2 regions of the Clostridium sp. 001 genome follow, and region 2 is predicted to be linked to the other one. Evidence: a T-box and tRNA genes for the amino acid it is inferred to sense, from the RefSeq annotation. Region 2 holds a T-box; the other holds one or more tRNA genes.
The links. The T-box of region 2 lies ahead of pheS (phenylalanine--tRNA ligase subunit alpha). A T-box ahead of a tRNA ligase gene usually reads a tRNA of that ligase, here a tRNA-Phe.
Positions count from the first base shown of each region.

Region 1: it has a tRNA-Phe gene. The T-box ahead of pheS (phenylalanine--tRNA ligase subunit alpha) is inferred to sense a tRNA for this amino acid. The anticodon was not compared.

Region 1 is NZ_CP020473.1:3,069,501-3,072,924, reverse strand. It holds gene folP (dihydropteroate synthase) at 1-540, opposite strand, end outside; gene B5S50_RS14285 (DMT family transporter) at 671-1,585, opposite strand; tRNA gene B5S50_RS14280 (tRNA-Phe) at 1,686-1,761, opposite strand; rRNA gene rrf (5S ribosomal RNA) at 1,771-1,887, opposite strand; gene B5S50_RS14270 (MetQ/NlpA family ABC transporter substrate-binding protein) at 2,111-2,950, opposite strand; gene B5S50_RS14265 (methionine ABC transporter permease) at 2,973-3,424, opposite strand, start outside.
Region 2 is NZ_CP020473.1:1,473,508-1,476,931, reverse strand. It holds gene rpmI (50S ribosomal protein L35) at 1-51, shown strand, start outside; gene rplT (50S ribosomal protein L20) at 80-439, shown strand; gene B5S50_RS06625 (RNA methyltransferase) at 518-1,300, shown strand; T-box leader at 1,407-1,632, shown strand; gene pheS (phenylalanine--tRNA ligase subunit alpha) at 1,693-2,706, shown strand; gene pheT (phenylalanine--tRNA ligase subunit beta) at 3,249-3,424, shown strand, end outside.

The DNA of each region.
Region 1 (3,424 bases), 1.6 Mb from region 2:
TATTATATTTTTGGCATCAACTCCAGCTTTTAACGCTATATCTATGCTTTCCTGTAAATCAGTTAGTACGTCATTCATCAAATTTTTATAATTTCTATTATCTCTGTTATGCATCAAACAGCAAGGAACTCTATAATGTGCAGCTACTTCTGCCATATAAGGGTCTCTTTTAAATCCCCAAACATCATTTATTAAGGATGCTCCTGCTTTTATAGATTCTTCTGCAACTTTTCCCTTATATGTATCTATAGAAATAGGAATGTCTACACACCTACTTAATTTGCCTATTATTGGAATAACTCTTTCTAGTTCTTCCTGCTCAGATACAGGATCATAGCTTGGTCTTGTAGATTCTCCACCTACATCTATTATATCTGCCCCTTCTTCCTCCATCTGTTTAGCATGTTTTATAGCCAGCTCTATATTGTTAAATTTTCCGCCATCAGAGAAAGAATCTGGTGTAACATTAAGTATACCCATAATGTAAGTCCTTTTTCCTATTTGAAAATCTTTTTTGCCTATTGTAATTACTTTATCCATGATATCCCCTCTTATCATTAAATTCAAAACTTTTATTGAAATCGTCTCCAACATTATAACATATTTTACTAAAAACATACATAATAGATGACTATTTAATTGACTTTAAATATGACACTTTCCTTATGTATTACCTCTTTTTACAAGCTTCAACTTTTACATGGCAAATTTCCCTAGGTTTCACCTGACATATAATCATACCTGCAAGCATAAGGCCACATCCAAACATTGCCCTTAAACTTAAATATTCATTCAAAACTAAAAAACCTCCAATAGCTGCAAAAACTGATTCCATACTCATTATAATAGCTGCATGTGTTGGTTCAGCATTTTTTTGTGCGACAATTTGCAATGTATATGCAATTCCCACTGAAAATATACCACCATATAGAATAGGTATTGCAGCCTGTAAAACTCCACTTATTGTTATACTTTCAAATAAAATAGCTGTTATTAAACTTAAAACCGAACAAGTTATAAATTGAAAAAATGCCAGTTTGAGTGTATCAAACTTTTTAGAAAAAATATCTATTAAAATTATTTGAACCGCAAAGAAAAAGGCACTTCCAAGTTCAAGTAAATCACTGTGTGATATAAAAAAACTACTTGTAACGCATAAAAAGTATAATCCTACCACAGCAATTAAAGCTCCAATCCATGAATTCAGCCCTATATGTCGTTTTAAGAACATACCCATAATTGGAACAAATACAATGTACAATCCAGTTATAAAAGCAGCTTTTCCTGCTGTAGTTCCTATAAGGCCTACTTGTTGGAAAGAAGAAGCTAAAAACACTATTAATCCTGTAAAAAGTCCAGATAAAAATACGCTTTTAAAACTTTTATTTTTTTCTTTATTTTTATCCTTTTCTTTATAAAATATTATAAGTGGAAGTAAAGAAAAAGCACCTAGTCCAAATCTTACTCCATTAAAAGTAAACGCACCTACATAATTCATACCCACTCTTTGTGCTACAAATGCAAATCCCCATATAGCAGAGGTTATTAAAAGCAACATGCTAGATTTTAAAACACCTTTATTCATATTTCACATCCCCTTAAAAAAAATCGTCACATCAATAAGTTTTCTTTTATACGAAAAAAAAGCCTCACATATAACTTGAAGCTTTTTTAATATAAACTTTTGGTGGCCAGACCAGGAATCGAACCAGGGACACGAGGATTTTCAGTCCTCTGCTCTACCGACTGAGCTATCTGGCCAAAAAAATTACCTGGCAGCGACCTATTCTCCCACAGGGCCTCCCCTGCAGTACCATTGGCACTGTGAAGCTTAACCTTCCTGTTCGGTATGGAAAGGGGTGTTACCTTCACGTCATTACCACCAGATTTATTATCAAAAATTGCTATTTCTACTAATTTCCTTATATATTGTTTTTTTCTTCGCTACAATTTAGTATTATACTGTATTTTTAGCTAGCTGTCAATACTTAATAGCAAACTTTTAAAAAGTTCAAAGAACAAATATCAAAGTTTAAATAAGAAATTCCTCATCATCTGTTATTTTTTATTTGCTATTTGTTCTTTGATAACCTACATATTAAATATTAACTTACTTAAGATCATCAGGAAGAACCCAATATCCTTTAGAATTATGTGTCTTTATGTAATTCTTAAAATCTTGTGATTTATAAGCTTTTATTATATCCTGTGCCCATTTAGCATTTTTATTTTTTCCATCCACTGCAACAGTTATATAAAGATCATCTGAAAGTGTTTCTGAAATAAGTGCTTTCGATGCATCTATTTTTGCCATATATTCAATAGCCCCTGGAAGTACGGCATAATCTGCTTCATTCATAGAACGTGGTATTTGTGAAGAATCCATTTCAATTATTTTTATGTTATTTTTATTCTCAACTATATCTTTTTGAGTTGCAAGTGTCTTTACTACACCTGATTTTATCTTAATCCATCCTGCTTTTTCAAGTAATGCATAAGCTCTAGCTGCATTTGATGGGTCTTTAGGAATAAATACTTTATCCCCCTGCTTAACTTCACTCATTGATTTATGCTTGTTCGAAAAAATTCCTGCCCTCACTGTTGGTATTTTTATTATAGAAACAAGATTTGCCTTTTTCTCCTTATTATACGCTTTAACATAAGCATTATGTTGTGCAACGTTAAAATCAACACTTCCTTCTGTCAGGGCAACCTCAGATGAAAGAAGTTCCGAGAAATTTACCAAATTAACCTTATAACCTTCTTTTTCAAGAATAGGTTTTACGCCTGCGTTAAAAAGATCGTTGTAAGGTCCAGGAGAAACTCCCAGCTTTATCTCTTTCTTTTCGCTTGAATCACTGCTGTTTTTTGATCCACATGCTGACAATCCTATTGCCGACGTAATTATAAGCAGTGATGTTATAGTAGTTTTTAAAAATTTTCTTATCATTATGTTTTCCCCCTCAAAATTTTTAATTTCTTCTTACTTTTCTAGCTATTATATTACCTATTGTCTGTATAAATTGTACAAATATTACAAGTAAAATTACCGTAATAACCATTACTTCTGTATCAAATCTCTCATATCCATAGGATATAGCTACATCTCCTATTCCTCCACCACCTACAGTTCCTGCCATTGCAGTAGCTCCTATAAGACCTATCGTAGCAGTAGTAAGTGAAAGCACAAGTGATCCCATTGCTTCAGGAAGAAGGAAATGCCATATTATCTGAAAAGACGTAGCACCCATTGCCTCCGCAGCTTCTATAGTTCCACTATCTACTTCCAAAATAGAATTTTCCACAAGTCTTGCAATATAAGGAGTAATAAAAATAGTAAGAGGAACTAATGCAGCACTCGTACCTATAGATGAACCTACTATAAGTTTAGTAAAAGGTACTATTGCAACCATTAAAATTATAA
Region 2 (3,424 bases):
GTTTCAGAAACTCAAGAAAAAATCATGAAAAAATTAATGCCTTACGTATAATTGAAGGATTCTAAAAGGAGGTTTTACTATGGCAAGAGTAAAAAGAGCAGTGAACGCTCGTAAACATCATAAAAAAATATTAAAGCTTGCAAAAGGTTATTATGGCGGAAAAAGTAGATTATTTAGAACTGCTAATGAAACAGTTTTAAGGGCTCTAAGATATTCATATATAGGAAGAAGATTAAAGAAGAGGGACTTTAGAAAGTTATGGATAGCTAGAATAAATGCTGCAACTAGAATGAATGGACTTTCATATTCCAAGTTTATAAATGGAATAAAGACTGCAGGCATTAATATGAATAGAAAGATGCTTTCAGAAATAGCTATAAATGATCCTAAAGGATTTACTGAATTAGTTGAAGTAGCTAAAAAACAATTAAATGCATAATATTATATTACATAAGGAGTACAGCATAATTTTGCTGTACTTTTTTATAGGCAAATTATCATAATAAGGTGGACTATTATGGATATAATTAAAAGTAAAGATAATGCACATATAAAAGAAGTAAAAAAGTTAAAGGAAAAGAAATACAGGGTTCAGGAGGGCAAGTTTTTAATAGAAGGCTTTAGGTTTGTAAGAGAGGCGCTTTATTCTGATTTCAAAATATCTTCAATTTTTCTAAGCAATGATTTTACAGATAAGTGGAGAAAATTTTTGTTAAAAGAGAATTTTGAGTGCAATTTTCCTGTGTATCTTATGGAAAATAGTGTATTTAGAGCTATGGTAAATACTGAAAATCCCCAAGGAATAGCTGCGGTAGTGGAAAATAGAGAATTGAAAGTTAAAAAGGAAAATGGATTTTATGTATTGGCAGATAAGATTCAAGATCCAGGCAATATGGGTACTATAATAAGAAGTGCACATGCTTCTGGAGCTTTAGGGGTTATAATTACAAAGGGAACGGTAGATATATATAATGAGAAGACGTTGAGATCAACAATGGGATCTATATTTCATGTACCTGTAATATATGATGGAGACTTGAAAAAAGTAGAGCTTCTCAGGAAAAGTGGATTTAAGTTGATAGGAAGCTCTCTAGATACGGATATTAGCTTTTATAGTGCAAATTTAAAGGGAAAAGTTATAATTGCAGTGGGAAATGAAGGCAACGGTCTTAGTAAAACCATACAGAATGTTTCTGATATAAAGGTAAAGATACCAATGCCAGGTGGTGCTGAATCATTAAATGTATCCACGGCGGCGTCTATAATGATGTTCGAAGCAGTAAGACAAAATTTAATTTAATGTTGACAATGTGTAAATATATATGTAAAATTTAAAGATATAAACAGAATTCTTGACACCATTTAGAACAGGTAGTCATTGGATAAATAATAAAAGTTGAATAAGAATATTTACTGTGAAAGAGAAAGTAGATATATGATTTTTATCAGAGAAAAAAAGTCATGGCTGAAAGCTTTTTTTAAAACATTATATATTGAAGTTCCTCCTGGAGTACTGGCTGTGAAATTATAATTAGTAGTCAGCGGTTAATTATCGTTAAAATATACAAAGAGGATATTATTTTCTAATAGTATCAATTTGGGTGGTAACGCGGATCAAAGTTCGTCCCTTAGAGGGATGGGCTTTTTATTTTGTTTTAAATTAAAAAGATTGTAGTGAAAGGAGAGTTTAAAATGAAAGAAGAATTAAAACAGATAAAGGAAAATGCCTTTAGCGAATTAAAAAATAGAAAGTTAGATATAGAGGATATAAGAGTTAAATATTTAGGCAAAAAGGGAGAACTTACAAAAATACTCAGGGGCATGAAGGATCTTTCCAAAGAAGAAAGACCTGCAATTGGTAAGCTTGCCAATGAAGTGAGGAGTGCACTGGAAGATGCTATAGAAGAGGCATCAAAAAAGATAAAATCAAGTGCTACACAAGCAAAACTGCAGAATGAAACCATTGATATTACTATGCCTGGTATAAAGCAAACTGTAGGAAAGCGTCATCCGCTAGAACAAACACTAGAAGAGATGAAACAGATATTTATTTCTATGGGATTTACTATAGAAGAAGGTCCTGAAGTAGAGAAGGATTATTATAACTTTGAAGCACTTAATATACCTAAAAATCATCCAGCAAGGGGTGAACAGGATACCTTTTATATAAATGACAATGTAGTTCTTAGAACTCAAACTTCTCCAATACAGGTAAGAACTATGGAAAAACAAAAACCTCCAATAAAAATGATATCTCCAGGTAAAGTTTATCGTTCAGATTCAGTGGATGCAACTCATTCACCTATATTTTATCAAATGGAAGGTTTAGTAGTTGATAAAGGTATAACTTTTGCAAATTTAAAAGGTACTCTTGAGTTATTTGCCAAAAAGTTGTTTGGAAATGACGTGCATACAAAATTCAGACCTCATCATTTCCCATTTACAGAACCTTCTGCAGAAATGGACGCTACTTGTTTTGTATGTAATGGAAAAGGATGCAGGGTATGTAAAGGTGAAGGATGGATAGAACTTTTAGGATGTGGAATGGTTCATCCACAGGTACTTAGAAATTGTGGAATAGATCCTGAAGTTTACAGTGGATTTGCTTTTGGAATGGGTGTAGATAGGATGGTCATGTTAAAATACGGAATAGATGATATAAGAAACATGTATGAAAGTGATATGAGATTTTTAAATCAATTTTAATAGAGTTTCTAAATTGAAATTGACATATCCACCGAATATAATAACAAATTTCATCACCATAAAAACTTTTAATAAGTCTAAAGTTCGATATTTTGAAAATCTAAGAAGCTTATCTAAACTCGTACCTCAAACATATCTAAGCTTCTAAGATTTTCTAAAATATCTCACTAAGACTTATCAAAAAAGTTTTTAACCGTGATTTCAATTTTGTTATCATATTGGCGGATATAGATTCAATTTCATTTAGAATCTTATGTTAAATTTCTATCTTAAAAATAAAATTCATGCGCAGATATATTTTTACAATAAAGAAGCTCTTTTAAATATTTTGTATATAAGTCTTAGAAAAAAATTCGCAAAAACTTAGAACTTTTGAATTGTCTGAGGCACGAGTTTTCAAAAGTTCTTAGCTTTTTTAGAATTTTTTACTTAGACTTATCAAAATATTTAATGAGCTGAAGGTTGTAAAAATATCTCGGAGAATAATTTTATTTTTAACTAGAAAGTCTATCAAGATTAAAAATTTGAAAGGAGATTTTTGTATGAAAGTTCCAGTAAAATGGTTAAAGGATTATGTTAAAATAGATATTCCAGGAAAGGAATTAGGAGATAGATTGACTTTAAGTGGTTCAAAACTTGAAGAGGCAATTGTAACTGGAGATGAAATTCAAAATGTAGTTACAGGTAAGATACTTAAGATAGAAAGTCATCCTCAGGC